3 regions of the Bacillus sp. NPDC094077 genome follow, and region 2 is predicted to be linked to each of the others. Evidence: riboswitches for the same ligand, from Rfam matches in the RefSeq annotation. Region 2 holds a riboswitch; each other region holds the start of a gene.
What was found. Region 2 has a riboswitch for S-adenosylmethionine ahead of ACQKNR_RS24965 (bifunctional O-acetylhomoserine aminocarboxypropyltransferase/cysteine synthase). Riboswitches for the same ligand answer to the same signal wherever they lie in the genome.
Positions count from the first base shown of each region.

Region 1: it holds a riboswitch for S-adenosylmethionine, as region 2 does, so the genes downstream of both, ACQKNR_RS03955 (bifunctional homocysteine S-methyltransferase/methylenetetrahydrofolate reductase) here and ACQKNR_RS24965 (bifunctional O-acetylhomoserine aminocarboxypropyltransferase/cysteine synthase) in region 2, are expected to answer to the same signal.
Region 3: it holds a riboswitch for S-adenosylmethionine, as region 2 does, so the genes downstream of both, mtnW (2,3-diketo-5-methylthiopentyl-1-phosphate enolase) here and ACQKNR_RS24965 (bifunctional O-acetylhomoserine aminocarboxypropyltransferase/cysteine synthase) in region 2, are expected to answer to the same signal.

Region 1 is NZ_JBNNUF010000001.1:759,642-770,481, reverse strand. Features, by position in the region: gene ACQKNR_RS04015 (sugar phosphate nucleotidyltransferase) at 1-628, shown strand, start outside; gene rpmG (50S ribosomal protein L33) at 699-848, shown strand; gene ACQKNR_RS04005 (5-formyltetrahydrofolate cyclo-ligase) at 954-1,532, shown strand; gene ACQKNR_RS04000 (YqgQ family protein) at 1,635-1,835, shown strand; gene glcK (glucokinase) at 1,855-2,838, shown strand; gene ACQKNR_RS03990 (DUF2759 domain-containing protein) at 2,920-3,093, opposite strand; gene ACQKNR_RS03985 (MBL fold metallo-hydrolase) at 3,264-3,893, shown strand; gene ACQKNR_RS03980 (class I SAM-dependent methyltransferase) at 3,903-5,015, shown strand; gene ACQKNR_RS03975 (ArsR/SmtB family transcription factor) at 5,161-5,451, opposite strand; gene ACQKNR_RS03970 (cysteine hydrolase family protein) at 5,998-6,510, opposite strand; gene metC (cystathionine beta-lyase) at 6,680-7,843, opposite strand; gene metI (cystathionine gamma-synthase/O-acetylhomoserine thiolyase) at 7,840-8,952, opposite strand; SAM riboswitch class I at 9,199-9,308, opposite strand; SAM riboswitch class I at 9,511-9,620, shown strand; gene ACQKNR_RS03955 (bifunctional homocysteine S-methyltransferase/methylenetetrahydrofolate reductase) at 9,692-10,840, shown strand, end outside.
Region 2 is NZ_JBNNUF010000016.1:24,702-35,541, reverse strand. Features, by position in the region: gene ACQKNR_RS24990 (SGNH/GDSL hydrolase family protein) at 1-832, opposite strand, end outside; gene ACQKNR_RS24985 (LacI family DNA-binding transcriptional regulator) at 843-1,820, opposite strand; gene ACQKNR_RS24980 (YczE/YyaS/YitT family protein) at 1,918-2,544, shown strand; gene ACQKNR_RS24975 (homoserine dehydrogenase) at 2,575-3,870, opposite strand; gene metA (homoserine O-acetyltransferase MetA) at 4,167-5,072, opposite strand; gene ACQKNR_RS24965 (bifunctional O-acetylhomoserine aminocarboxypropyltransferase/cysteine synthase) at 5,056-6,354, opposite strand; SAM riboswitch class I at 6,500-6,604, opposite strand; gene ACQKNR_RS24960 (chloride channel protein) at 6,978-8,210, shown strand; gene ACQKNR_RS24955 (YjjG family noncanonical pyrimidine nucleotidase) at 8,253-8,948, opposite strand; gene ACQKNR_RS24950 (transcriptional regulator YeiL) at 9,056-9,727, shown strand; gene ACQKNR_RS24945 (FMN-dependent NADH-azoreductase) at 9,787-10,413, opposite strand; gene ACQKNR_RS24940 (response regulator) at 10,604-10,840, opposite strand, start outside.
Region 3 is NZ_JBNNUF010000001.1:565,365-576,204, forward strand. Features, by position in the region: gene ACQKNR_RS02815 (carbon-nitrogen family hydrolase) at 1-181, opposite strand, end outside; gene ACQKNR_RS02820 (pyridoxal phosphate-dependent aminotransferase) at 196-1,386, shown strand; SAM riboswitch class I at 1,439-1,544, shown strand; gene mtnW (2,3-diketo-5-methylthiopentyl-1-phosphate enolase) at 1,609-2,853, shown strand; gene ACQKNR_RS02830 (2-hydroxy-3-keto-5-methylthiopentenyl-1-phosphate phosphatase) at 2,850-3,509, shown strand; gene ACQKNR_RS02835 (methylthioribulose 1-phosphate dehydratase) at 3,506-4,144, shown strand; gene ACQKNR_RS02840 (1,2-dihydroxy-3-keto-5-methylthiopentene dioxygenase) at 4,122-4,634, shown strand; gene ACQKNR_RS02845 (hypothetical protein) at 4,945-5,220, shown strand; gene ACQKNR_RS02850 (DUF3909 family protein) at 5,276-5,608, opposite strand; gene ACQKNR_RS02855 (NAD(P)-dependent oxidoreductase) at 5,614-6,492, opposite strand; gene ACQKNR_RS02860 (serine hydrolase) at 6,497-7,627, opposite strand; gene ACQKNR_RS02865 (GGDEF domain-containing protein) at 7,714-9,006, opposite strand; gene ACQKNR_RS02870 (nitroreductase family protein) at 9,339-9,956, shown strand; gene ACQKNR_RS02875 (hypothetical protein) at 10,192-10,410, shown strand; gene ACQKNR_RS02880 (DUF3915 family protein) at 10,607-10,840, shown strand, end outside.

The DNA.
Region 1 (10,840 bases), on a different contig from region 2:
GATTTATGCGGGTGAACAAAAAGATCATGTGAAAGCTTTGATGAAATCAAGTAAAGCAAATATGGCGCTTATGTTTTCTGAGCAAGGAAATTATTTCGAGTTATATGATAATTATAGTAATATTTACCAAGGTACAGATTTTGAAGAAATAGATCTTCCTGATTTATTACTGGAAGCGACAGGAAATATTTACCCGATGTCTTTGAAATTAGGAGAATGTTACCTTCTATTTTATATACATGATAAAAAAAAGTCGTTCCAAGTAAAATGGAAACGAGATATTTTATACCGAATTGGAAAATTATTCGAGTTAATAGCACTGCAAGGAAAAGCGTTTCACAGCATAGTAGAGCAATCGCCTCCACTCTATTTACTTTATGATGAAGTTGTATGTTCATGGAACGAAAAAGGGAAAGTGATGAGGAAATTATTGGATGATATGGAAAGGGAGGAAGAAGGTATATTTGAAGGGGTACAGTTCAAATATACCGAAAAAGAGTGGTCTTATATTGTTTCTGACACAAAACAACCAAAATTTTTGGTGTATTCACATGCTAGAAACCCAGTAATAGCAAGGGAAAATATGAAAAATCTTATAGAAAAAATTAGACAATATCAAAAGGTGTAGAATTTTTATTTTAAAAGTGGTATTATAGTATAGTCTGATTTAAGTTATTAGTGACTGGAGGGAAATAAGAATGCGTGTGAATATTACTCTAGCATGTACAGAATGCGGAGATCGTAACTATATCTCAAAGAAAAATAAACGTAACAACGCTGAGCGTATCGAGCTTAAAAAGTATTGCAAGCGTGACAAGAAGTCTACGTTACACCGTGAAACAAAGTAAGCAGTAGGAATATTTTCCTACTGTTTCTTTTTTTTATTCGATTCCTGTGCTAAAAGTGATACACTATCTTCGTAGAGTAAAGTGTCACTGCAAGGGGGGAAATGTGTGAAAGAAGAGAAAGTACGTTTACGTAAACAAATAATAGAACACATGAATTCTTTATCGGAAGAACAGTATACAACTTTATCAGAGCAAATTGCAGTTTCGTTGTATGCGCAAAAAGAGTGGGTTGAGGCTAAAGTAATTGGAATCACTCTCTCGATGGAACGTGAAGTGAATACATATCCTATTATCGAAAAAGCTTGGGAAGAAGGAAAGAAAGTAGTTGTTCCAAAGTGTAATAAAGGGATAAGGACGATGTCTTTCCGGAAAATTAGTAATTTTGACCAATTAGAAACAGTATATATGAACTTACGTGAACCGATTTTGGCGCTTACGGAAGAAGTGAATGCAGATGAAATTGATCTTCTTATCGTGCCAGGCGTAGCTTATACGCAGCGAGGAGAACGGATTGGGTATGGTGGTGGCTACTATGATCGTTATCTCGTACATTATAAAGGGAAAACGCTATCATTAGCCTATGGTTTTCAAATGGTAAAACATATTCCGGTAGAACCATTTGATAAGAATGTAGAAAAAATTATTACAGAAAAAGGAACAATGGTTATAAATGGGCTTGTATAGACAAATAAAAATTGACGAGACTTTTTCTTCTTGATTATAATAAAATATGTGAACGTTTTCTTATTATGATTTTTATAATAAGTGAGCATAGAGGGTGATGAAATGATATCTATTTATGATATTCAACAATTGCTAAAGAAATTTGGTACGATTATTTATACGGGTGATCGAATTGCAGATTTACAATTAATGCAAGATGAGCTACGTGAATTAAACCAATCACAGCTAATCGATCCACAAGACTATCAAACAGCTTTATTTTTATTGAAGCAAGAAATTCAAAAAGAGATAAATAAGAATTAGATAAAGGTAGGTAAACAACATGGAAGAGAAATGGTTAGTTGGTGTTGATCTTGGTGGTACAACGATTAAATTAGCATTTATTAATGTGTACGGTGAAATTTTACATAAGTGGGAAATACCTACGAATACAAATGAGCAAGGAAAACATATTACACTTGATGTAGCGAAAGCAATCGATAAAAAGCTAGAAGAGTTAGGTGAATTAAAAAGCAAGTTAATTGGTATTGGTATGGGAGCTCCTGGTCCTGTACATGTGGCATCTGGAATGATTTATGAAGCGGTTAATTTAGGATGGAAAAACTATCCGTTAAAAGATTTACTAGAAGTAGAAACAGGATTACCTGTTGTGATTGATAATGATGCAAACTTAGCAGCACTTGGTGAAATGTGGAAAGGTGCTGGCGAAGGAGCAAAAGATTTAATTTGTATGACACTTGGTACTGGTGTTGGTGGTGGTGTAATCGCCAATGGTGAGATTGTACACGGTGTAAGCGGTGCTGCTGGTGAGATTGGACATATTACAGTCGTTACGGAGAATGCTTTCCCATGTAATTGCGGGAAGTCTGGTTGTTTAGAAACAGTAGCCTCTGCAACAGGTATTGTGCGTGTTGCTATGCAAAAAATACAAGAGACTAATAAAGAAAGTCTGTTACGTTCTATGTTAGCGGAAGAAGGGCGTATTACATCAAAAGATGTATTTGAAGCGCATGGACAAGGTGATGAACTAGCAGGTGAAGTAGTAGAAAAAGTAGCTTCTTATTTAGGGTTAGCTGTAGCGAACCTTTCTAGCACGCTGAACCCTGAGAAAATTGTTATTGGCGGTGGCGTGTCTAAAGCTGGAGATGCACTATTAGAACCAATTCAACGCTATTTCGAGCAATATGCTTTCTCACGTGCTGTAAAGAGTACAAAGTTAGCAATTGCAACACTTGGTAATGATGCAGGTGTTATCGGGGGAGCGTGGCTTGTAAAAAAGCACAAATACGAAGCGAAGATGTTATAAATAGTGAAATATGAAAAGAGGAAGGGAAAACCCTTCCTCTTTTTGTGTGAAATCTTGATGAAAAGTATAACTGAAAATGAATTAAGCTGCTGGTGGGTACCCGCTATATAGAACAGTCATGATCGTAAACCATCCGAAAACGAGTACAGTTGCAATTGCAAAACCGCTCGCGAAAAAGTTCTTTTCGCGGAGAGTTCTAAGCGTAGCAAATACAGCTAACAGAGTGACAAGTGCAAAAATAATAACAAGGCCCATACAATATCCTCCTCTGTCTACCCATTCTTTAATATGAGTTTTTAGAATATTTACTCTTTTATATTGTACATGTTTTAAAAATGATTGTCGAGATAGCATCCTTTCTTTTCCTAAGAGAAAGAAATGTTGTATCATTAAAAGTAAGTTTAATAACTGGAGGAGATTTTCATATGAAATGGACACAAATGCCGTTAGGACCACTACAAACGAATGCTTATATTTTAACGAATGATCAAAATGAGTGTATTATCTTTGATCCTGGTCACGAGGGAGAGAAGCTCGTTACATATTTACAAAAAGAACAATTAAAGCCATTGGCAGTTTTATTAACACATGCTCATTTTGATCATATTGGTGCTGTTGATGCGGTGAGAGACGCTTTCCATATTCCTGTATACGTACATAAAGAAGAAGCAGATTGGTTAGGGGATGCAACTGTAAATGGCTCTCAAATTTTTATGATGAACCGCAGTATTACAGCAAAGCCAGCAGATCATATTATTGATGCAGAGGGTGCATTAACAATTGGTTCATTTAACTTTGAAATTTTTGAAACACCAGGACACTCTCCAGGAAGCATTTCTTATTATTGTAAAGAGGCGAATGCCGTGTTTTCTGGTGATGTATTATTCCAAATGAGCATCGGAAGAACGGATTTACCTGGTGGAAGTTTTGCTGAATTAATTGGAAGTATTGAAGAGAAATTATTTGTATTACCAGATGAAACCGCGGTGCTATGTGGACATGGTCCAGAAACAAGCATTGGTTTTGAAAAAGAAAATAATCCATTTTTACAATAAGGAGTTATTATGGGGATGGAGCTCATTTTAAGAGAATGGATGGGGAAAGAGAAGGATTATTCAATTTCATATAGTACGTATATGAACCTCGTATTGTATACAGAAGGACATGGCTATTATATGAAGGAACGTGAAAAGATTGGAAGACAAGGGGATTTTTTTACAAGTAGCAACGTATCCTCTGTTTTTGCAAAAACTTTTGCTAAGTTTTTTATTCGTCTTGTTGAAAATGGTGAAGTTGCTCCGAATATTTGTGAGATTGGCGGAGGGACAGGAAAGTTTGCCTATGATGTTTTACAAGAATGGAAGCAATTATCCCCGGAAACCTTTATCGATTTAAATTATTCAATGATTGAATTGAGCCCTTTTCATAGAAAATTACAGCAGGAGAATCTGTGCTCATTTTCTAATGTGTCGTATTATACATCTTATAGTGAAATGGGAGAAGCATTCGAAGGGATTCTTTTTTCGAATGAGTTATTTGATGCATTTCCTGTTGAAGTAATTGAGAAGAGAAATGGAATGTTGTATGAAGTACGTATTACGTATACAGAGGAAGGAAATCTTGCTGAAGTATGTAGACCGTTAAATAAAAGAATAGGTCGATACTTATTGAAATATAATATTCATATTGCTGAAGGACAACGTTTTGAAGTGCCAATTGCGATGGAAGAGTATATAAAAGGAATTGCGAAATGGTTTCAAAAAGGTATATGTATTACAGTTGACTATGGCTACACAAAAGAAGAATGGATGCATCCTGCACATCACGAAGGAAGTTTACGTGGATATTATAAGCATAAGTTAATACGTAATCCTCTAGAACATCCGGGTGAAATGGATCTTACTACTCATATTCATTGGGATGAGCTAAAGGAGATTTTTAGCCTTCAAGGAATGAGTGCAGTATGGCATAAAAAGCAATCTGAGTTTTTGTTAGCGGCAGGAATATTAGAACAGCTTACGAGTCATCAAGATACGAATCCTTTTTCTGAAACTCAAAAACAAAATCGAGCAGTTCGTTCTATGATTTTGAATGGAGGATTAGGGAGTGTCTTTGATGTTGTTATACATACAAAAGATATGCAGAATTCACATGTGAATCGATATTTAACAATATGAAAAAAACAAGACACAGTATATTTCTGTGTCTTGTTTTTTAATACGACTTATGTAGTATTATATATTTCCTCTCATGATATATATTTATATTAAAGATATGAGATGAAATATATAGAATACGTTCTTTTTCTCTGTTTATTAGTCCCTAACCTAATAATACGCGAACGAGTTGAATAATTGTTTCGTTTTCTACTTTGTAGTAAATTTCTAATCCTTTTCTTTCACTGGAAACGATTTTAGCACTTTTTAACTTTGCTAAATGCTGTGAAATTGTAGATTGTGGCATGTTTAAGCCAGTGTACATTGTAGAAACGTTGCTTGGACCACGCTCGATTAATCCTTTTACAATACATAAACGAACAGGATGAGCAAGTACTTTCAATAATTCTGCATTACTTTCATATAGTTCTAATTCTTTTTGAAAGGTTTCTAACATGTTCTTTTCCACCTCCGTGTGAGCTGTTATACCATACTATACATACCAAAAAATTAAAGAAAAGAAAACAGTTGTTGCAGAAAAAAAGTCCTAAAGTAAAGAAATTGTAAGAAAAGAGACCCTGATGTAAATAAAATAAATAAATTAGCACGGTTTTGTAAAATGACATTTTTGGGTGAAAATTTCGATGCATTTTAAAAATTGAAAGATATAGATATATTTGTAACACAATTTTATCATGATTTTCTTATTCTTTCAAATGAATATACAAAATTTTTAAAATAATATGACAAAGGAATTGTAATGTTATATATAGAATATAAAGCAGGTTAAAAAGAAAAGAAGCTGAATGTAATCTGTTTCTGTATGGTGATAATGAAATACTTGAGTGTAGCTAATAAATCTTAGAATGATCAAGTCATTAGTCATTTATCCCGCTATTTACGGGCAGTAAGACTCCCACCTCGAAATTCGGCGAATGCGAGGAAGTTAGGTGGGAGATAGTTGCCCGTAAAACCCCCACTGATTATTAGCCTTCACTTTATTCTAGAGTTCGTCTTTTATCAACTTTAAAAATCTATGGTTCCATATATTCTCATAAAAATCAATTGTCTCTTTTGCGGACATAAATGGATTATTTAACGTAGAGGTTGTTTTTTGTACCATGAAGTTTTCGTATCCGAGTCCGTGGGCAAATTTAATTGTAGCATCCATACAGTACTCTGTTTGGGCACCGCAAAATTCAATACGATTTACAGATAATTTGTCTAAAATCTCTTTTAAGTTTGTTTTATAAAATGAATTTGCATGCGTTTTTCTTACAAAAAAATCTTGTTCTTGAACATCTAGATCGGTATGAATAGCCCAAAGTTCCTTTTCTGGTACTAAATCATCATCACAATGTTGAACAAAAATGATGGGTTTATTGGAATTTCTGTATGAAGAAAGTCTTTTATTTACTTTTTTAAGTAAATTTTGTAAATCGAATAAATGCTCACCGCTATAGCATACCCCATTTTGTAAATCGATAACGATTAAAATATCTGCACAAGTATCCATTCTTTTTCCCCCTTTTATTTCTTAATATATCAATAAATCCATTACTTGGAAATAGATAGTATGATTTTATTTTTTAATGAACTATACAACAAGAAAAGACATGAAAACGAATATGTTAGACAGCATAAAAAGAAGATATGATAACTTAATTTCATATCTTCTTTTCACTCTATGCATTTACAGGTTCTTCTACGTAAGAAAGGGCATTTTCGAAATCGGATATTAAATCGTTAACATTTTCCAGGCCAACTGATAAGCGGAGCAATGAATTAGAGATTCCTCTTTCATCACGAGCCTCTTGTGATAAAGCCGCATGTGACATTTTGGCTGGATAGGAAAGAATCGACTCGACAGCTCCTAAACTAACTGCAAAAACAGGTAATCTTACTTTTGATAAAAATTGGCGGAGTGCATCTTCTGACTGTAAAGTAAAAGATAGAACAGCTCCAGCTGATGTTGCTTGAGATTGTTGAATATCAAAACCAAGATGTGTTTGTAATCCCGGATAATAGACATTTTGAACTTTAGCGTGCTCTTGCAAATAATGTGCAACTTTATTGGCACTTGCAGATGAGTGCTCGAGACGTACATGCAATGTTTTTAGACCGCGAAGTACGAGAGAGCAATCTTGAGGTCCTAAAATAGCACCAAATGCATTTTGTAAAAATCCAAGTTTTTGAGCGAGTTCGGCATCTTTTACGACTGCTAATCCTGCAGTAACATCACTATGACCAGCAATAAATTTTGTAGCGCTGTGAAGAACAACATCGGCACCAAGATCAAGTGGCTTCTGGAATAGTGGTGTCAAAAATGTATTATCAACAAAAGTAAGAGCACCGATAGATTTTGCGAGTTTAGAAACAGCGCGGATATCTGTCACTTTTAAAAGTGGGTTAGAAGGTGTTTCTACATAAAAGAGCTTCGTATTTGGTTTAATGTTTTGTTTGATTTCTTCTACATTTGTCATATCAACAAATGTATGTGAAACACCGTAACGAGAGAGTACTTCAGTTATAATTCGGTAAGTGCCTCCGTATACGTCTTCTGAAATGAGTACGTGATCGCCTTGTGAAAGGAGGAGAAATGCAGTAGAAATCGCTGCAATGCCTGATGCAAAGGCGAATCCCTTTGTTCCGCCCTCTAATAAAGCGATAATATCTTCAAGAGCTTCACGAGTTGGATTACCCGATCGACTATAGTCATATTTTCCGAACGTATCTACATCAAACTGGTGAAAAGTTGATGTGTTATAGATGGGAACGTTAACAGCCCCGGTTTGTGTATCATGTTTATATTGGTTGTGTAGTAAGAGTGTATCTATAGAATAACTCATATTCTTACACCTTCTTTTACAAATTTAATGGCCTGTTTTAAATCTTGAATTAAATCGTTACTATTTTCAATGCCGACGGAGAATCGAAGAAGACGATTGCATACACCGTTTGCCGTTCTGATTTCTTCAGGAATATCAGCATGCGTTTGTGTTGCTGGATAAGTCATTAAACTTTCTACACCACCAAGACTTTCGGCAAATGTAATTAAGGATAAAGATTGTAAGAATGGATTAATCCATGTTTCATCTTGTAGACGAAATGAAATCATACCGCCTCTACCCGGATAAAATACATCTGTCACACCGTCTTCATCGTTCAAATAAGCAACAACTGCTTTCGCATTTTCTTCATGTTGTCTCATTCGAAGCGCTAAAGTTTTCATACCACGAATTAATAGCCATGAGTCAAATGGACTTAGGACAGCACCGGAGGCATTATGATAATGAGCGATTTCCTCGCAAAGTTCCTTTCCTTTTGCAACGACAAGTCCGCTTAGTACATCGTTATGCCCACCTAAATATTTCGTTGCACTATGAAGTACGATATCGGCACCTTCTGTTAATGGTTGCTGTATATAAGGCGTGTAGAATGTGTTGTCTACAATAAGAAGTAGTCCATGTCTTTTTGCGACAGTTGCGATAGCTGCGATATCAGTAACTTGCATTAATGGATTAGTCGGGGTTTCTATGAAAATAGCTTTTGTTTCATTTGTGATAGCTTGCTCAATTTGTTTAATAGATTGTGTATTTACGTATCTACATCGAACATTCCACTTTTTTTCATGCTCAGAAAATAAGCGATACGTTCCCCCATATAAATCTTCAGATACAATAAGTTCATCTCCAGAACGGAATAACGAAAGGACGAGGAGAACAGCTGCCATACCTGAACTACAGGCGTAACCTTGTTCGCCACTTTCTAAGTCTGCGATTGCCTGTTCTAAAAGACCGCGAGTTGGATTTCCTGTTCGTGAATAGTCAAATCCAGTAGATTTACCAATTCCTTCGTGACGATAAGCGGTTGAGAAATAAACAGGCGGGTTAACAGTTCCTGTTGTAGTTTCGCTGCGGTTTCCGATTTGTGCTAGTTTTGTTTCAATAGTTGACATGTGAAAATTCCTCCTTTTTAAATTGAACAGTGAAGTGAATATAAAGTGAAACTTTAATCAGTGGGGGTTTTGTTCATCCCCCGCTGATTATTAGTTGAACCAATCGGGCTTTTACGGGCAGTCCGACTCCCAACTAACTTCTTTGCTCCAGCCGAATTTTGAGGTGGGAGTCTTACTGCCCTCAAATAGCGGGATAAAATAAAAAAAGCCTTCTAAGAAGAAGGCTTTCGTTTGAATAGAGTCTTCTTCTCATCTGTCAAATCTTTCACAATTTGCTGGAATTAGCACCTTATTAACAAATGTTAATGGTTGCTGAGGCGTCATAGGGCCAGTCCCTCTACCTCTCTAGATAAGAATGTTCGTATGAAATTTTATTATGGTTTTAACTTTACATCAAAAGATAATTGAATTGCAACTCTATTTTAAATAATTTTTATTTTTCCGCAAGTGTCATTGACTTTTGTATTTGTGCATGCTAAATTTATTAAAAAATTAACAAACATTGTTAAAAGGGGAACGCATTTCCTTTTAGCTACATAAATAAAATATATAGACAAACTCTTATTGAGAGCGGTGGAGGGAAAGGCCCTGTGAAACCCGGCAACCTTCAAACGAAATGTTTGAAACGGTGCTAATACCTGCAAAACGAATGTTTTGCATAATAAGAGGCGGAACAATTATGTCCCCCTCTTCAAAGTGAAGAGGGGGTTTTTATATTGATAGAAATGAGGGGAGATTCGTGAAATTACTAGATTTATTATCAAAAGGAATTGTAATAGGTGATGGTGCGGTTGGAACGTTATTGCATTCACATGGTTTGCAAAGTAGTTTTGAAGAATTGAATATATCTGATCCAGACTTAATTATATCGATTCATAAACAATATGTAGCTGCTGGAGCAGATGTGATTCAAACAAATACGTATGGGGCAAATGAAGCGAAATTACGTATGTATGGATTAGAGAATCAAGTTGTTCAAATAAATAAAGCGGCAGTAAAACTTGCAAAAGCATCTGTTACAGAAAAAAATGCAATTTTAGGAACAATTGGTGGTATGAAACATATCGGAGCTGTTACAACGACTGATATGGAGAGAGAATTTATGCTACTTGAACAGGCAGGTGCTTTATTAGAAGAACAGGTGGATGGATTACTATTAGAGACTTTTTATGATGAGTTTGAATTAATCCATGCTGTTAAGGTGTTACGAAAACAAACGAATATTCCAATTGTAGCCCAATTAGCGTTACATGAGGCAGGTACGACTCAAAATGGAAATGATGTAAATGAAATATTAAAGCAGCTTTTAGATTACGGTGCAAATGTTGTTGGACTGAACTGTCAACTCGGGCCACTTCATATGACGGAAGCTTTTAAAATGATATCGATTCCGCAAAATGGCTATTTGTCAGCATACCCGAATGCAGGTCTCCCCAATTATGTGGAGGGACGTTACGTATATGAAGGGAGTCCGGCCTATTTCGAAGCGATGACACCAAAATTTATTGAACAAGGTATTCGGTTATTGGGTGGTTGTTGTGGTACCACTCCAGAACATGTTGAAAGTATGAAGCGTGCTATTGCAAATGTTGCACCTGTAATAGAAAAGGAAACGATTCAAAGACCAAAAGTAGTTCATACACATGAAAAACGTTCGAAAGCTCACGTCACTCTCGCAGAGAAGGCAAAGAAACAAACGACAGTTGTAGTGGAATTAGATCCACCGAAAACGCTAGATACGCAGCGTTTTTTTGAAGGCGCAAGAGCACTGAAAAGAGCGGGGGCGGACGCTATTACACTAGCAGACAATTCATTAGCGTCACCACGTATTTCGAATATGGCTATGGGGGCATTATTAACGAAGCACGATATTCCAGTATTGACGCAT
Region 2 (10,840 bases):
CTAATCTTTCTGCCATATATGTATACCCTACTTCATTCGGATGGAAATGATCAGAGTATAATAAATCTTTTCCACGGTTTTGGAATAAATCAAATGTCGGTGTAATATACACATTTTTATCGTTTAGCGCTAATTTTTCTAAAGATGCATTCCAATCTACAACAATGTTTGAAGACCCTTTTAAATCTTCTACGTCTTCAAAAGGATTGTATAAACCGAGCCAAAAAATAGGGCTATCCGTATTTAATTTACGAATTTCTTCTATAATTTTCTTCGCTTCATTTTGAAATGTTTCCGTATCAGGGCGATACGTCTCTAAATCTATTTTCCCAAGCGATTCCCATCCTGGGAATAAATCATTTCCTCCAATTGTTAAAACGATTACATCTGCTTGCTTAATTGAATATTGAGCACCACTACTCTCAATTTGTTTTAATAAGTCAGGCATTTTCGCACCACTCACTGCCAAGTTTGTTAATGCAACCTTTTGCTTATAATCTTTTTGTAAATCTTCTTTCATTCGTCCAATATAGCCAATTCCTTCTTTATCACCAACGCCGCGCGTTAACGAATCGCCTAAACTAACGATTTGTAACATTCCAGTTTTCTTTTTCTCTTTTGCCACTACATCGGTTTTCTTAATTAAATTTGAAGCTTTCGGATTTAATACATCATTTACACCTGAAACAAAGCCATATGCAAATAAACAAAAAGATGCAATTGTAATGAGTAGAATTACTTTTACCACTTTTGATCTCATATCAAAACCCCTTTTAGCCCTCATAGATTGTCCATAATTATACCAAACGAAATTTTGAAAAGCGATTTTCACACCTTCTCAATTACGTCGTTTCTCTATCTATTAACTCTGGTAATAACTCTTCATGCTTCACATCTAATTTCTCTTCATTAATCTTTTCATATAATAATTCAAACGCTTTTATCCCGACATTTTTACTAGGGTGCGAAATCGTTGTTATACCTAATATATCTGCCACCTCTTGATCATCACATCCGATAATCGTAATATCTTCTGGAATTCGAATTCCTTGTTTTTTCGCTTCTGTTACCATTCCCGCAGCAATATGGTTACAAGATACAAGGAACGCCGTTGGTTTCACAGGCATACAAGCCCACTCCCTGACTACATTACGTCCATCTTCCACCGTAAAACAACCTTTAAACTTCCAGGTCTCTAACGATGTTACGTTAATCTGTTGAAGCGAATCTTCATACGCTTTTTTTCGTCTTTGGCTATTAATACTATTACTTCTTCCAATACAATATCCAATACGTGTATGACCGGCATCTATTAAGCTTTTCATGCCGCGTGAAAAAACTTTATAGTAATCAATGTGCACACTTGAAATGAATTTCGAATCTATCTCTTCACACATAACAATTGGGCCAAACTTTGTATATTCTTCAAGTTTTTCCTTACTATTTGCCCGGGAACATATAATAACTCCATCAAGTTTTTTCATTTTTAACATATTCAAAATTTCTAGTTCTCTTTCCTCACTATAGTTCGTCTGACAAAGCATCATATTATAATTTTTCTTTGCGGTTTCCTTTGATATGCCCTCAATAATAGCGCTATAATATTGATCATTTACGTGCGGCAATAGAACGCCAATTATATTCGTTTTACCTTTCACTAAATGAATCGCATTCACATTTTGTGTATAATTTAATTCCTCTATAATCGCTAAAATTTCTTTTCGTTTCTGTTCATTTACGTACGGATGATTATTAAGTACACGTGAAACGGTTGAAACAGATACCCCAGCGAGTTCAGCAATCTTCCTTATATTCGTCATTCCATTCTCCCCTTCTCGCAAAAATTCTCACTTGACCTGGTAAGCTTTCCACAATATATCCTTTCCTAGCAAATACATTTAGAAAGGATATACAACTATGCTTCGATTCAAATTAGAATATATTTTTTTCATTGGTGGTTTACTCATTCTCTCCATCGGTATTAATATGATGACGACAATTACTTCCTTTGGACTTAGCCCTTATGATTCCTTCTTTATTGCACTATATCAAAATTTTGGGATAAGTATTGGTTTTTGGATTTTCATGATTAATTTTGCATTTACACTTATCGTACTCTTTTGGAATAAAAAACAAATTACCATTGGCACAATTGTAACGATGATCCTTATTTCTCTTTTTGTTGATTGGATTGGTTCCATCACAACTATTATGGACGCTATCCGCTCTCTTCCAAAATATATAACACTTATTTGTGGAAATCTATTCGTCGGGGCCGGCATTGGCCTTTATGTCTCTACAAATCTTTGTGCAGCACCTCAAGAAGCCTTCGTTTTAACTGTTGCCGAGAAAAAGAAATGGACATTTAGAAGAACGGAAATTTCATTAGCATTTTTATTTTTAACATTAAGCTTCTTATTAGATGGACCCATCTATTTTGGAACAATTATCTTGTCCTTTACAACAGGTTGGATTATTCAAGCATTTATTCAAATTGGTACGCAGATTTTAAATAGAAAAGAGCCTATTAAACAAGCTACTTAATAGGCTCTTTCTATTTTATTATAAGAGATACTACTTAGCATCTCCTTCAATTCGATAATTTGCTTTAACACAATCAATTTCTTCATACCCTTGCAATGTATGTAGAATGTACTCGTAATCCGCAAGAGAAGCACGATGCGTTACAATTACAATTTCTGCTTTCCCTTTCTCTTCAAGTGGCATTTGAATAATCTTTTCAAAACTAACACCACGCTCAGAGAACAATGATGTAATCTTTGCAAATACACCAATTTCGTCTTTCACATGAAGTCTTAAAAACTTTTTCACGATAATTTCATCTGGCTCTTTTAATACTTTTTTATACTGCGGAGATACCGCACTATTTCCGTTTACACCTAATCTAATATTTTGCATTACAGCAACAAGATCTGAAACAACCGCTGTGGCTGTCGGTAAGCTCCCTGCACCTGGTCCATAAAACATCGTTTCCCCTACCGCTTCACCATACACATATACAGCATTATATTCATTTTGAACTGCCGCAAGAGGATGAGTATTTGGAAGTAAAGTCGGTTCAACTGTAACCTCTAATTTTTCACCATCTCGCTTTGCAAGACCAATTAATTTAATTGTGTATCCTAAACTCTTACTATATTCAATATCTTCTTCTGTAATAGAAGTAATCCCTTTTACCTTCACATCTCCAAGCTCTACATTTGTAGAGAACCCGAGAGTAGCCAAAATCGTCATCTTTCTTGCTGCATCTAAACCTTCTACATCTGATGTTGGATCTGCTTCTGCAAATCCAAGCTGCTGGGCTTCTTTTAACACGTCGTTATATGCTCTCCCTTCGTCTGACATTTTCGTCAAAATAAAATTTGTCGTTCCATTTACAATTCCCATTACCTTTGTAATAAGATCTGAAGAAAGTCCCTCTACGATGCTCCGTAAAATCGGAATTCCTCCGGCCACACTTGCTTCATAAAATAGATCAGCCTGATTATCCTTTGCTACCGCTAAGAGTTCCGCTCCGTGTAACGCCATTAAATCTTTATTTGCAGTCACAACGTGCTTTCCACTTTTTAAAGCTTGTAAAATGTATGATTTTGCATCATCAATGCCACCCATCACTTCGATGACAACATCAATATTTGGATTATCCAAAATTTCATTTGCATTTTGTGTTAATAGAGTAGAAGGCACCTCGACCTCCCTCTCTTTCTCAATGTTTTGTACCAATACTTTCGTTACCTTCACTGGACAACCTACTTGGTGTATAAGTCGTTCTTGATGATCTGTAATAATACGAACTACCCCACTACCCACTGTCCCAAGACCTAATAATCCAACTTGAATTTCTTTCATAATACTGTCCACCCCTCAAAAATTGTGTTTAGATGAAATTATATGAGTAAAAAACCTGAAAAACAATATATTTTGAACATTCGGAAAAACAAAAGGTAATCTTTACAAAGAAAACGGTGCCACGTGTTACACAATCTTTCTCCCGCGTTAACGGGTAGTATAAGACTCCCACCTCAAAATTCGGCGAATGTGAGGAAGTTAGGTGGGGAGATCAGCTGCCCGTAACTGCCCGATTGGTTCAACTAATAATCGGTGGGGGAGGGACAAAACCCCCACTGATTAAAGTTTCACTTTATTTACAATATATAAGGGGTTTCTTGATACACGTAATAATTCAACCAATTAGAGAATAATAGATTTCCATGACTTCTCCACCTAACAAGCGGCTTCTCATCTGGATTATTATATTTAAAATAATTTTTTGGCACATCAATATTTAACCCTTTTTGACGATCTCTTTTGTATTCTTCTTTTAACGTATCACAACTATATTCGCTATGTCCGAGAGCGAAAACTTGCCTTCCTTCTTGACCAATAACAAGATGAACACCAGCTTCTTTAGAATTTGCTAATAGTGTTAATTCTTTCACCTCTCTAATATCACTCTCTCGTACTTCTGTATGACGAGAATGCGGAGCAAAAAACAATTCATCAAATCCCTGTAACAGTTTCACGTGTTGCTCGCAGACTTCATGCTCAAATACACCGAACATTTTCTTCTTAAGAGGATACTTTGGAACACCATAATGATAATACAAACCAGCCTGTGCCCCCCAGCAAATATGAAGCGTAGACGTTACATTCGTTTTTGAATACTCCATAATACGTTTAAGCTCTTCCCAATAATCTACTTCTTCAAAAGAGAGTGTCTCCACTGGCGCTCCAGTAATAATGAGTCCATCGAATTTCTCATCTTCAATATCACGAAATGTTTTATAGAAACTCGTTAAATGCTCCTGTGCTACATTGCGAGATAAATGTGATTCCATGTGAAGTAAATGAACATCTAGTTGCAACGGTGTATTTCCAATTAAACGAAGCAATTGAGCTTCTGTCTCTTGTTTTGTGGGCATTAAATTTAAAATAGCAATTTTCAAAGCACGTATATCTTGTGTTTCTGCTCGCTCCTTCGTCATTACAAAAATATTTTCTTCTTGCAGTACTTTGCGAGCTGGTAAATCTTTATCAATTATGATCGGCATGTTGTTTGCCTCCGACTAACGCTGCAGCTAAATCTGCAATAATATCAGAAACATCTTCTATACCAACCGATAAACGGATTAAATCAGATGTCACACCAGCTAAACGCTGATCTTCAGCACTTAATTGTCTATGCGTCGTACTAGCAGGATGTATAACGCAAGTTCTTGCATCAGCTACATGTGTTACGAGCGTCGCTAGTTTCACATTTGCGATAAATTCTTTTGCCGCTTCTAATCCTCCTTTAATACCAAATGTTAAAACACCACTAGCACCTTTTTTCAAATACTTTTGTGCTAAGGGGTAATTTTCATTACTATCTAATCCCGGATAATTCACCCATTCAATACGTTCATGATTAGCAAGCCACTTAGCAACTGCGAGAGCATTTTCACTATGACGCTCCATTCGTAAATGCAATGTTTCTAAGCCAATATTGCTAATATATGCATTGAATGGGCTCATACAGTTTCCATAGTCTCTTAATAACTGAACACGTGCTTTCACAATATAAGCTGCTGCTCCAAAATTTTGGATATAACTTACGCCGTGATAACTTGGATCCGGTTCGACAAGCTCAGGATATTTTCCATTCGTCCAATCAAAGTTTCCCCCGTCAATTACAACGCCGCCTAAAGAACTTGCATGACCATCGATATATTTCGTCGTTGAATGGACAATGATATTAGCTCCATGTTCAAACGCTTGGCATAAATAAGGAGTCGCTAACGTATTATCAACGATAAAAGGTACCTCTAATTCTTTTGCTGCAGCTGAAAATTCTTTAAAATTTAAAACGTTCATTGCTGGATTTCCTAACGATTCTGCATAAATGAGCTTCGTCTTATCGTTGGCAAGTGCTACAATTTCATCAGCTGTTAAATTTGGATTAAAGAACGTAACATTAATGCCAAGCTTACGCAAACTTACCCCAAATAAATTAAAAGTTCCTCCATAAACTGTTGAAGAACAAAGCAAATGATCCCCGCTACTACAAATATTTAAAACTGCTAGCATAATAGCTGCCTGCCCAGAAGCCGTTGCAACCGCTCCTACACCGCCTTCTAATTCCGCTAGCTTTTGCTCAAATGCAGCTAGAGTAGGATTTCCAATACGCGTATATATATATCCCTCTGCCTCTAAATTAAATAGTGCTGCTAAATCATCTGAAGTATCGTATTTATACGTTGTACTTTGATAAAGTGGCAAAACGCGCGGCTCACCATTCTTTGGTGTATAGCCACCTTGCACACAAATTGTTCCTTTTCCCCATGATTCTCCCATCTCTCATTCTCCTTTCTTTTATCCCGCTATTTGTGGGGATGGACAAAACCCCCACTGATTAAAGTTTCACTTTATGCAAAATAAAAAACTGCCCCTTTCCTGAAAACAAGAAAGGAGCAGTTTGAAAACACGCTCTAAGGGCTCTTTCTTATCTCTCAGGATTATTACCTGCAGGATTTGGCACAATTCCGTTATACGGCTGTTGCCAAGGTTTCATCGGGCCTGTCCCTCCACCTTTTCTTGATAAGACTATGCAATTACCGTTGATTTTATAGCAATAATTTCCTAATGTCAAATAGTTTTTCTGAATGTTCTAAATTAAAGTAAAACTTTAGTTAATGGGGTTTTGTCCATCGCCCACTGATTATTAGCCCGCAAATAGCGGGATAAATATTAATAGTTTCATACAAAATAACAAAAGAAATATATTCCATTCCCTTTCAAAAAAGACCTTTAAAAAACTCAAATTAGTCTATAGAATTAAGTAAGTTAATATCTAGATTCAAATTTTCACAAAAGCATACTAGATGTTGAATAAGCCACCCACTCAAAAAGATACTATACATATTCCATTCATTTTGCACTAGCATATTTAATCCTTTCTTACATAATGGAGGTATAACATGACAAATACAAAAGACATGCACTATATAATCGTCTTATATGGCATTCTTCTAGGGTCCATAGTAGGTGCTACAGTCTGGCTATTTTTAGTTACGATAAATATCGGAATCCACTTTATTTGGGGATACTTACCTAACGTTTTCTCTTCTCCCCCTTATTACACCCTTTGTGTAACAATAATCGGTGGTACCCTTGTTGGTTTATCACAAAAATACTTCGGTACATATCCACGCCTCATGCCAGAGGTAATGGGTGAATATAAAAAAACAGGTAGAATTGAATACCGTTTTGTCCATCAGGCTACTTTAACTGCGATTATTGTTTTAATATTTGGAGCTAGTCTCGGTCCAGAAGCCGCACTTGTTGGAATTATTGGCGGACTTTGCACATGGGTTGGTGATCGTTTTAAATTTGCTTTAAAGGGAATGAATGAACTAACAGAGGTTGGAATTGGTGCTACTTTAAGTGTCATTTTTAATGCACCATTATTCGGTTTCTTAGCTCCAAATGAAAATGAGGGTGAGCAAATTAACGAATTTTCTAAAGGAAAAAAAGCAATTGTATACTTAACTACTACTTTTGCAGGTTTTTCTGTTTATTTACTACTGAGTAAACTCGATAATCGCGGATCCTTTATTGTTGATTTTGGAGAAGGTTCACTTTCTTTCAATGAATGGATCGCATTTCTCCCGCTTGCTAGTATCGGTGCTATAGTTGGTTTCTTTTATTTCAAATTAGAATTTACATTAGAGAAGCTCATTCATCCTTTTACGGAATACAAACTTACACTTGGAATTATTGGTGGCATTTTATTAGGAATTGCGGGAACAGTTCTCCCGTATACATTATTTTCAGGGGAACACCAATTAAAAGAATTAGTAGTTGAATGGAGCCATTTATCTTTTTGGGTATTACTTCTTTCAGGCATTTTAAAATTATGCATTACTGCCGTTTGTTTAAATACAGGTTGGCGTGGCGGGCATATTTTCCCAATCATATTTTCCGGATCAAGTATTGGATACGCTATGGCTTCTATTCTCCCTATAGATCCAATAGCATCTGTGGCCATCGTAACGACAGCAATTTCAAGCTATGCGCTAAGAAAACCAATAGCTATAACATTGCTATTACTTATGTTTTTCCCGCTTAATTTACTATTACCAATGCTTGGGGCAGCAGCGATTGGTAATGCATTTCCGCTTCCTAAACGTAACGAAACTACAAATGAATAAAAATAGGCAGTGGGGGCGAAAACTCCACTGCCCATTTTTTTATTACACATGCTGCTTTAATAGAGCGTATAATTCTTCAAAATTATGCACTTCATATGTCGGTACAATCCCACTATCATTTAATTTCTTTTCTGGGTTAAACCAACAAGTATCAATTCCCGCTACATATCCACCTTTAATATCAGCACTTAACGAGTCCCCAATAATAAGCCCTTCTTCAGGAAAAAAATTAGGAATCCTCTCAAAAACATAATCAAAATACTCTTTCATCGGCTTTTGAAAACCTGTATCTTCAGAAACAAAAATACCTTTAAACAAGGAATGTAACCCTGCATTACGTAAACGTTTATCTTGCGTCTTAGAAACACCGTTTGTCACTATATACAAATCATACTCATTTTGAATTTGATTTATAAATTCAAACGCACCTTGTATGAGTTGATTCCCTTCTTCTAAGTAGCTACGATAATTATTTTCGAATAGTATCCCATCGACTTCTTCCCCATACTCTTTAAACAAAATGGAGAATCGTGTATTTACGACTTCATTTCGCGCTAGTTCACCTTTTTCAAAAGCATCCCAAAGACCTTTATTTATTTTTTTATAACGAGCTTCTATCTCATTTGTTAAAAAAATACCCTTCTCTTCAAAAAGCATCCGCAAAGCGATTTTCTCAGCCTTTTGGAAATCTAGTAATGTATCATCTACATCAAATAACAATGTTTTATATTTTTTCATAAACCTCTCACACTCTCTTTTCTACAAAAACAAATTTAAATAAATCGTATCATTCTTTCTTGTAAAAATAATAGGAGATATCTCATACTATAAACAGGGGTGAAAATATGAAAATCAGCAAAAATGAGGAAGAAATTTATCAACACATACAAAGTCACCAATTCCATACTCTTTTTTCTTTTCATGTCTTACCATATGTAGAACTGCACTCTTTTCATAAGAAAGAGATGATATGTAACGAGGGAAACGATCTCCCTTATCTCTATTACTTAATTTCTGGAAAAGCAAAAATATATATGAGTCATAAAAATGGGAAAGTGTCCTTAATTAACTTTATTCAGGCACCATCTTTTATCGGGGAGTTAGGATTAATAGGTGTAGAAGGTATTACGAAAGCTATTGAAGTGCTAGAAGATTGTGTTTGCTTGGCACTTCCTCTTAAGGATTGTCATCAACTCTTATTACAGGACGCAACTTTTTTACAACATTTATGCAAATTTATTGGTAAAAAGACGATTACAAGGACGGAAAATTATGCAAAAAACTACAGTTATCCTTTTGAAAATCGATTAGCTGCGTTTATCCTATTAACAGAACAAAATAATTGTTATACGGAAAAACATACTGAGGCTTCGGAATACTTAAACGTCAGCTACCGCCATCTTTTATATGTATTAAACCAGTTTTGCCAGCAAAATTATTTAAAAAAAGAAGGCCGAACATATTATATACAAGATCGAAATCAATTAGAAAAACTTGCTGAAGAGCTAAAAATATAAAGAAACAGCATTAACATAAACGCTAATGCTGTTTCTTTGAGTGACGATTATAATTTTAATTAAAATTTGCTTGCTACTTTAGCTGCTTCTTCAAGACCTGCTGTAATGATCTCTTCCGCTTTATCTGGGAATTGGTTATGTCCTTCAATAACTACAGTTTCCATATTTGTTGCGCCGAAGAAGCCCATCATGCTTGCTACATATTTAACAGCCATTTCTACTTCAGCTGCTGGACCTTCAGAATATACACCGCCGCGTGCGTTTAATAATGCAATTTTCTTATCTCCGATTAGACCGACTGGACCTTCTGGCGTATACGTAAATGTTTTACCAGCACGGTTTAAATAATCAATATATGTGTGCAGTACCGCTGGAATCGTTAAGTTCCATAATGGGAAACCGAAAACAACTTTATCAGCTTCTAGAAATTGGTTTAAATACTTATCAGCAACTGCTACCGCTTTTGCCTCTTCTTCTGTTAAGTCAAATCCTTTACCTGCTTTGAATGTACCATTAATCATGTCTACGCCTACATATGGTAATTCTTCTTTATATAAATCAAGTTCTACTACTGTATCATTTGGATGTGCTTCTTTATAGTTTGCTAAAAATGCCTCGTATAATTTCACACTAACTGCTTGTTCCGCTGGGCGATTGTTTGCTTTTACGAATAAAACTGTTGCCATTATTTTTTCCTCCTAATACTCACTCTTACATTGTTATATGCTTTAAAAAAGGTAACCCTTATAATTGTTGTTTTGTTGCTTACAAACTTATTTTATCTTTATATCAAGACAATTTCGTCCTCACATAGACGTATTTTTCCATAAAAAAAGTCCACCTTCTAAAGGCGAACTAGGTCTTACGACTTTCGTCTTATACAATCCCATTTTTCACTGCATATAATGCAGCTTGCGTACGATCGGATAAGTTTAATTTACTCAAAATACTACTTACATGCGCCTTAACCGTTTTTTCTGTAATAACTAAAACAGAAGCAATTTCTTTATTGCTCATTCCTTTTGCTAACAATTGTAACACTTCATTTTCTCTCGCTGTTAGTACATCTATATGAACGACATTTTCCTCTTCTTTCTCTTCTTGGGGCAATGT
Region 3 (10,840 bases), on a different contig from region 2:
CTTCCTTCATCGCTTCGTTTATTTTATTTTTAGCATTCTCAATATTGTTTTCCACATCTCCAAAAGCAATATCCATTTGAATACATGCGACTTTCATTTTGCCAGCCCCATTCTTAATTTTTTCTTTACAAAATACTGGAAAGATTATATCATTTGTCACTAGAATTGTAACAACTTTCAAAAGAGGTGGAAAGTATGAAATTATTTCAACCTTCTGAGATAGTAACATCATTACCAACACAATTTTTCGCTTCGCTTGTTGCAAAAGTTAACAAAGTCGTTGTAGCTGGTCACGATGTTATTAATCTAGGTCAAGGTAATCCAGATCAACCAACCCCGCAGCATATCGTAAAAGCTTTGCAAGATGCTGCCGAAAAGGCCATTCATCATAAATATCCGCCATTTCGCGGACATGAAAGCTTAAAAGAAGCCGTGGCAACATTCTATAAACGTGAATATGGCGTAGAACTAAATCCAAAAACTGAAGTTGCTATTTTGTTTGGTGGAAAGGCCGGATTAGTAGAATTACCACTTTGTTTTACAAACCCTGGAGATACTATTCTCGTTCCAGATCCAGGCTATCCAGATTATTTATCAGGAGTTGCTTTAGCAAAAGCACACTTTGAAACGATGCCACTTATTGCAGAAAATAATTTTTTACCGGATTATACGAAAATTGATGACTCTATCGCTGAGCGCGCAAAGTTAATGTTTTTAAACTATCCAAATAATCCTACCGGTGCTACTGCATCAAAAGATTTTTTTGATGCAACCATTCATTTTGCTAATAAACATAATATATTAGTTGTTCACGATTTTGCTTACGGTGCTATCGGATTTGATGGTCAAAAGCCTGTTAGTTTCTTGCAAGCAGACGGCGCCAAAGATACAGGAATTGAAATTTATACTTTATCAAAAACTTTCAATATGGCTGGCTGGCGTATTGCTTTTGCAGTTGGGAATAAAAGTGTCATCGAAACAATTAACCTACTGCAAGATCATATGTATGTTAGTATTTTTGGTGCAGTTCAAGATGCTGCCCGCGAAGCGCTATTAGGTTCGCAGTCTTGTGTAATAGACCTTGTAAATAGTTACGAATCTCGAAGAAATGCTCTTATAGAGGCTTGTCACTCGATTGGTTGGAATGTAGATATTCCAAAAGGATCGTTCTTTGCTTGGCTTCCTGTACCAAAAGGCTATACATCTGAGCAATTTTCTAATATTTTACTAGAACAAGCACATGTGGCAGTTGCTCCAGGTGTTGGATTTGGTGAGTACGGCGAAGGGTATGTCCGTGTTGGGCTCTTACATACAGAGGACCGATTACGAGAAGCAATTAATCGAATTGATAAATTAAAAATTTTCAAAAAGTCATTGACAACATGAAAAATATCTGACAAAATTCAGTTATCTTAAAAATTAAAACATTTCTAAATACTTCTTATCAAGAGCAGGTGGAGGGACGAGCCCGACGAAGCCCGGCAACCGATCTACAATTGTAGACACGGTGCTAATTCTCGCAGCATTACGCTGACAGATAAGGAGCTGGTTGTAAAAAAACCTCTCCTTAGCTGAGAGGTTTTTTTATTTAACTAGGAGGTTATAACAATGAGCGGAATTATAGCGACGTATTTAATCCATGACGATTCACATAACTTAGAAAAAAAAGCTGAGCAAATTGCACTCGGTTTAACAATTGGCTCTTGGACTCATTTGCCACACTTATTGCAAGAACAATTAAAACAGCATAAAGGCAACGTCATTCATATTGAGGAATTAGATGAACAAGAACATATCAATTCGTATCTACGTAAAAAAGTAAAACGCGGGATTATTAAAGTCGAATACCCATTATTAAATTTCAGTCCAGATTTACCAGCTATTTTAACAACTACATTCGGAAAGCTATCACTTGATGGCGAAGTGAAATTAATTGACTTAACTTTTTCAGACGAATTAAAAAAGCATTTTCCTGGTCCAAGGTTTGGTGTAGATGGCATTCGAAACCTTTTACAAGTATATGATCGTCCCCTTTTAATGAGCATTTTTAAAGGAATGATTGGGCGAAATATTGGCTACTTAAAAACTCAATTACGCGATCAAGCAATTGGTGGTGTGGACATCGTAAAGGATGATGAAATTTTATTTGAGAATACATTAACACCACTTACGAAGCGAATTGTTTCTGGAAAAGAAGTTTTACAGTCAGTATACGAAACATACGGCCATAAAACGTTATATGCAGTAAATTTAACAGGGCGAACTTTCAACTTAAAAGAAAATGCGAAACGCGCAGTGCAAGCTGGTGCTGATATTCTATTATTTAATGTATTTGCTTATGGACTAGATGTACTACAATCACTTGCAGAAGATGATGAAATCCCAGTTCCAATTATGGCACACCCTGCTGTAAGCGGTGCTTATTCAGCATCAAAGTTATACGGGGTATCATCTCCATTATTACTTGGAAAGCTACTTCGTTATGCTGGTGCAGATTTTTCTTTATTCCCATCTCCATACGGAAACGTTGCGTTAGAAAAAGAAGAAGCTCTTGACATTTCAAAGTATTTAACTGAGGAAGATGCATTTTTCAAAAAAAGTTTTTCTGTCCCATCTGCTGGCATTCATCCTGGTTTCGTTCCTTTTATTTTACGAGATTTCGGTAAAGATGTTGTTATTAATGCCGGCGGGGGGATACATGGCCATCCAAATGGGGCACAAGGTGGCGGCAAAGCTTTCCGTGCTGCAATTGAAGCTACTTTGCAAAGTAAACCACTCCATGAAGTAAATGAAATAAATTTACATAGCGCACTACAAATATGGGGAAATCCTTCACATGAGGTGAAATTATGAGTATTCAAGTATTTTGTGATTTCGATGGTACAATTACAAATAACGATAATATCATGTCCATTATGGAAAGATTTGCACCTCCAGAAGCAGAAGAAGTAAAACAAAAAATTTTATCACAAGAGCTTTCTATTCAAGAAGGCGTTTCTCAATTATTTCAATTGCTACCTACTAATCTACACGATGATATAAATGAATTTTTAAAAGAAACTGCCGAAATTCGTAGTGGTTTTTATGAATTTATACAATTTGTAAATGAAAATAATATTTCTTTTTACGTTATATCAGGTGGAATGGATTTCTTCGTCTATCCACTCTTACAAGGAATTATTCCAAAAGAGCAAATCTATTGTAATAAAACAGATTTTTCAGAAGAATATATTACAGTTAAGTGGCCTCATCCTTGTGATCATCATTGTCAAAATCATTGCGGATTATGTAAATCATCTTTAATCCGCAAATTAAGTGATACAAACGACTTTCATATTGTAATTGGAGATTCTATTACTGATTTACAAGCTGCGAAACAAGCTGATAGCGTATTCGCTCGCGACTTCCTTATTACAAAGTGTGAAGAACATCATATTGCTTATACCCCCTTTGAAACGTTTTACGATGTTCAAGCTGCATTAAAACATTTATTGGAGGTGAACTCATGAAACAACTTTTTCGTCAATGGTATGACTTAAGCGAGATAAAAAAAGAATTAACAACTCGAAATTGGTTTCCAGCAACAAGTGGTAATATTTCTATAAAAGTTAGTCATGAGCCACTTACATTCCTTATTACAGCAAGCGGTAAAGATAAAACAAAAACCACTCCAGATGATTTTATATTAGTAGATCATCTAGGAGTTCCCGTTTTGGAGACTGAATTACGCCCTTCAGCAGAAACAATATTACATACACATATTTATAACAACACCAATGCCGGGTGCGTACTTCATGTTCATACAACTGATAACAATGTCATCACAAATTTGTATAGTGATAAAGTCACCCTTCAAAATCAAGAAATTATTAAAGCTCTTGATATTTGGGAAGAAGGTGCAACGATTAACATTCCTATTATTGAAAACCATGCTCATATCCCAACGCTTGGAGAGGACTTCCGACAACATATACACGAGGATTCGGGAGCAGTATTAATTCGAAACCATGGCATTACCGTATGGGGCCGAGATAGCTTTGATGCAAAGAAGAAATTAGAAGCTTATGAGTTTTTATTCCAATTTCATATAAAACTATTATCAATTCAAGGAGGCGTTTCTAATGGCGCAAATTCGTATTCATGAAGTAAATACTCGCATTGAAAATGAAGTAGAAGTATCAAAATTTCTACAAGAGGAAGAAGTTTTATATGAGAAATGGAACATCTCTAAACTTCCTACTCATTTAAAAGAAAATTATTCGTTAGCAGATGAAAACAAAGCTGAAATATTAGCGGTGTTTTCAAAAGAAATCGCTGATGTTTCAGTACGCCGAGGTTATAAAGCACATGATGTAATTTCACTTTCAAGTAGCACACCTAACCTTGATGAATTATTAATTAATTTCAAAAAAGAACACCATCATACTGATGATGAAGTTCGTTTTATTGTCAGTGGTCATGGCATCTTTGCTATTGAAGGCAAAGATGGGAAATTTTTTGACGTTGAACTTGAGCCAGGCGATCTAATATCTGTTCCTGAAAATGCAAGACATTATTTTACCTTGCAAGATGATCGTCAAGTTGTAGCTATTCGTATTTTCGTTACAACTGAAGGCTGGGTTCCAATCTATTAAGGTAGTTAGTTGAATAAAAGGATTTGGACCCCCTTTTCCAACCTTTTATTCACTCTACATATATACATCCTCCTATGGAACAGGCTTATTTCAGAAAATGAAATAAGCCTGATTTTTTATTTACTCAAAAGCATAATCCCTCTCGTTTCAAAAGACAAGCTATCCTCCTCGATTTTTCAAGTGTATTTCTCAACACTTTTTGAACATTTATTGAACTTTTTTTGAATTTTTTCTGAAAATTCTGTTTTATATATGATATACTACAATTAACTAAAAAGGAAAAAAATATCGCAAGCAGAGGGGGATAATCATGAGTTTACTTATCGCACTTATACTAGGGGTTGCGTGTGGAGCACTTCCTGTTATTTTAGGAGCTATTATGGAAGAGTTAGAAGTTGGCGTTTTAGGCTTTGTCGCATCTTGTGTAAGCGCTTTATTTTTTGGTTTGTTCGGTGCTATTCCTGTTTCGATTCTGTGTGCATTTTATATATTACGCCATGCTCGTGCAAAACAATTCGGTCCTAACCATATTGCACAAGTTATTCCATTCCCAATTGAACGATGCCGTCGAGCTTCCAACTTATAATTATAAGAATTAAAGACATCTGCCTAAATAAATAAAAGTCCTCAAATGAGGACTTTTATTTATTTTCTTCTAGAAATTGAAACAATTCTTGTAGATGTAGCGCGTCTTCACTATAGCTAACAGATACATGACATATACCGTCAATCTCAGCTTGCATATAAAGGTCAACTCCATCACGATCATATTTCAATGCCAAATAGAATTCCATTTCTTCTAACATCTTTTTTGAAGTTCGAATGACATAATGTCCCTTCTCATCTCTTCCATATTCAAAGTTTGGTTCAAAATCATATTTTTTCTTAAAAGCTTCTCTTTGTTTTTCATTTATTTGTATACAAGTTGCTCGCTGTACAGCATCAATCATCTCATCAAACTTTTGAAGATCCATCTCGTTTACCCCCTTATATATTTTTTATATAACACTTGTGTTCCGCTATTTTCTTCACCATCCATAATTAACTCTTCATACAATTCTTTCGCCAAGCTTAAACCTGGTACTGGTAATTGTAATTTTTCAGCCTCATCTAAAGCAATTTTCATATCTTTCATAAAATGTTTTACATAAAACCCTGGCTCAAAGTCTCCTTTTAACATTCGAGGAGCTAAATTACTTAATGACCAGCTACCTGCTGCACCTGTTGAAATACTCTCTAATACTTTATCTGGATTCAGGCCAGCCTTTTTCGCGTAAGCAACAGCCTCACATACTCCAATCATGTTGGAAGCAATCGCAATTTGATTGCACATTTTTGTATGTTGTCCACTCCCAGCTGGTCCTTGTAACTGAATATTTGTTCCTAGTTTTTCAAGTAATGGTAAACACCTGTCATATATTTCTTTCTCTCCACCGACCATAATTGCGAGTCTAGCTTCTTTCGCCCCAATATCCCCTCCAGATACAGGTGCATCTAACGTATATATATTCTTGCTTTTCGCAGCCTCATTAATACGTTTTGCCAACGTTGGTGTAGATGTCGTAAAGTCAATTGCTATCGTACCTTCGTTTGCATGTTCTAGAATTCCATCTATCCCAAAGTACACTTCTTCTACATCATGAGGATATCCAACCATCGTCATTACAACATCAACTTGCTTCACTAGCTCTTTCGGTGTATCACACCAATTTGCACCATCTTGCACTAAAGAATCTGTCTTCGCTTTCGTTCTATTATATACATATACTTTATGACCATCTTGCATTAAATGATGAACCATACTTTTTCCCATTACACCAATACCGATGAAACCTATTGATAAAATTTTGTTTTCCATATTCTCATCCCCTTTGTTCTAATAAATCATTTACCATCTTTCGAAATTCTTTATTAAATTCATCATCCAAACCATTCTTTACATTTGAAAATAACATAACAAATGTTCCTTTTTCTTTGTTGAAATTATTAAACGTATTCCAACCAGAGACTACACCATGATTATGGAAATAATCCGGATTTATATAAAAGCTAAATGCATAATTTTTCTCTTGTGACGGCGTAAACATCGCTTGTATACTTTTTTCTGAGAGAAGCTTGCCATTTAGAATTGCTTCGTCTAATTTCTTCATATCCCCAACTGTTGTATACATCTCACCACAACCATATAACCAGGCCATGTTTAATGGTTGTGCCGGTACAAGTGCTTGATCTTTCTTTACATAACCCTTTGTAAAATTTTGATCTCCAGGCACCATATTCCCCATACCTGATTCATGCATCTCTGCCTTCGCAAATATATTTTCCTTTACATAATCTCCTAAAGGTCTTTTCGTTATATTTTCTATAATATAAGCGAGCACCATATAATTATAATCCGTATAATTCCAACCAGTTCCTGGTGGGAATTTTAATTTCTGACTTCCAATCCAATTTATCAAGTGTATACGTGAAGCTGCATTCACCTTTCCTTTTCCACTTTGTGGTAAACCTGATGTATGTGTTAATAAATGATATACAGTAATGTTTTTATCCGCTGGAAACGAAGGAATATATTTATTTACATTGTCTTGAATGTTTAATTTCCCTTGTTCTTGTAACTGTAAAATAGATGTGGCAACAACTGTTTTCGTAATAGAACCGATACGATATTTTGTTTGTGGCTTATTTTCTATTTTATTTTGAACATCAGCATATCCATATCCTTTATTCAATATAACACGCTCTTTATCTGTCACCAAAACTGTTCCATTGAATTGTTTTTCTACCAAATACTGATCCAATTTTTGAGATATACTAGCATAATCAATTTTGGTTTCTTCTTTTTTTTCTATACTCCCCTGTACTTTTGAATCAATAGCAGGTGTTACTTTAGAGGTTAATACTTTTTCTTCCTTTGGACTAAAAAGAAAGTAATATACTCCGCCGCAAATAATAGCGCATACTGAAAACATAATCATTATTTTTTTTATCATCCTATACTTCCTCCATTATTACAAATAGTCCTCTATATTCTATTATCAGGCAATAAAAAAAAATCGCAACAATTTGTTGCGAAAAATCACATTTTTTCTTTCCTATATATACATACCTGATTTTTCCCATTTTTTTTCGCTTCATATAATGCAATATCCGCTCGTTGCATTAATTCTTCTCTTGTTATCCCTTGTTCATATAACGCAACTCCAAAACTAGCTGTTAACTTCGAAATTCCAGAGAATTGCTTTGTTTCAATGAAAAACCGTAATGACTCCGCAACTTGAAACGCTTCTTTTTCTACTGTATTTGTCACTAGTATAATGAATTCTTCTCCTCCCCACCTTGCAAATACATGTTGCTGCTCTATTTTAGATTCCATAAGTTCTGCAAGTTGCACTAATGCTAAGTCACCAAAATCATGGCCATATGTGTCATTTACTGTTTTAAAATTATCTATATCAAATAAAATGAGTGCTATTTTTTCATCATTACGTATTACATTGTCCCACTCTACCTCTAGTATTTGTTGGAACTTCAAACGATTATAAATCTCTGTCAACGAATCTATCATAGCAAGTCTTTCTTGCTCTTGATAGATTTCATCTAATTCTGTAATCTCTGTACACTTTACAATAAATCTCGATAAATCTTCTGGCAACGGTGTCGCACGCAATAAAAAAGTTGATACGATCCCTTCATAATTCGACATCTTAATTCTTCTATCATATGATAATGTATCATCTAACCATGTTATATCATGAGTCGTTGAATAATATCCATTGTCTCTAATAAAATGTTCAGCAAATACTAAATGTTGCTCACGATAAGCAAACAAATTTTCATATCCGAAAAACTCTAAAAAATTCGTATTACAATCAACAATCTCATCATCTTCTACTATAAATAATAGATCATTTTGAAAATCAAACATCGTCTGAAGTAGTTCTTGTTGCAAACTTACTTGCCGCACTAAAGAAAGTTGATACAAACTCTTATTCACTTCCTCTAACACTACTTGTGGAGTTACGGGGGCTATCACAATATTACGTATTCCTAACGTAAGCACCTCTGTAAACTCGTTTGTTATCTGTTGATCCCAAATGACAATGAATGTACTATGTGGATTATACATATTCTTTATATATTTTATTTGAGAAAAATCTGTTACATACAGAATTACAATATGTGGTTTAGTCTTATGAAACAATAGTTCTCCTTCTTCAAAACTATTTGCTATAAACATACATTTTGGATGGATATCTTCTATCGTTTGTTGATGTGTGCATCCATTTTCTATATAAAGGACATTTAACTGAAGATCTTGTAATACATTTTGGAAAACCGTATTCTCTAATAAAAAATGTAGTATGTTCATCACTAGTCTTCACTCACTTCATATATCTTGTTCTACAGAATTCCTCACACACATTTTATAAAAAGCTGTTCTCCCAAAAATTTTAATGAGCGAGGGATATATAGTAACAAGCTAATTGAGAATGTTATCTTCGCTTTTTCACTCTATAAATTCCTTTTTTAGTGTATGATTATAGGAACTGTATCGTTTGTATGAATGCCCTAACTTACTCTGTAAAACTTGACAATTAAAATAAAGGTATTATATTCTTAAATTCGATAACTTACAAAATGTAAGTAGAATATATTACATTTATTTTTTAATAATTTAATATGTAATTTGGAGGATATATCATGACAAACGACAACTTTTTTAACGTTCTATATGAACGCACATCTACACGTGCATTCAACCCGGACAAAGAAATTTCATCTACAGAATTACACGAAATTTTAAAAGCAGCTGCACAAGCACCTTCTGCTTGGAACTTGCAACACTGGAAATTCCTTGTTTTCCAAGGAGAAGATGTACAAAAACGATTACATCCAATTGCTTATAACCAACAACAAATTCTGGATGCTTCTGCCGTAGTCGCTATTTTAGGTGATTTAGAAGCTTATAAAAACATTGAACCAGTTTATGGTCCAATTGTAGAACAAGGATTTATGAAAGAAGAAGCAAAAGAACGCTTAGCTAAAAACATTGAATCTGCATATACTCGTGAGCAATTCCCAAGAGATGCTGCTTTTTCAAATGCATCTTTAGCAGCAATGCAACTTATGCTTGCAGCTAAAGCAACTGGCTGGGACACTTGCGCTATTGGCGGTTTCAATCCACAAGCACTTACAGAAGAATTCAATGTTGCATCTCGATACGTACCAATTATGCTTATTACAATTGGTGAATCAACTTTAAAAGGCCACCCTGCACCACGAATGAGCGTAGAGCAAGTGAGTGAATGGGCAAAATAATAAAAAACGAAGGTAATTTCATTACCTTCGTTTTTTATTATTTTGTTACACATCCGTAATATTACTGTGTGTTATTCGACATCTATACATATAGAAACGATAAATTTTATCACATTTCCATAAATACATATGGCGTTTCATGTCGAATTTTGTTAAAACATTGAAATATAACCGTGTATTTTTGTTACAATTGTGATACAATGATAACAAATAGATAACAAGAGAGGGATTTTCATTGAGTTCATACGGAAGCTTTATCGCACTTTTAAGTTACATAGTAACTGTATTACTTCTATATTTTATTGGCGATGCTGCAAACATATCAGTGTTACAATTCCCAAAAGAAGATGCGCTCCAATTAGAAGCAGAAAAACATACTGTACGATCCATTGCACCACTACTCTTAGCTCTTCCTGTATATATCATCGTTTTATATAAAAGCAAAAAAGTGTAAAGGCTACCTATTTCATTCATTTCGGTGGTCTTTACATTTTTTTGTGATATTTCCCCTAATTTAAACATCATCCCGTACTAAACACCCAGATAGTCTTTTAAAATGAGAAAATACCCTAGAAAAAATTCCACGCTCTGTCCAGTCACTAACTACCGAACTTACATAGATTATAAGTGTGAAGGGGGTGATGAGGATTATGTTTGGATCATTTGGATGCTGTGATAACTTTAGAGAATGTCATCATCATGAAAGAGAGCGCGACCATCGTGAAAAAGAGAGAGAAGAATTTAGACCACAACGACCTGCTGTATGTAACGTTCTTAGAAACATTTCAGTTGGAACAGAAATTTCTCTTTTAAGCATTAGAGGCCACCAATCATTTCGCAATGTGATTTTTGAAGGAATCTGTAATGGTGTTGCTCTTTTCTCT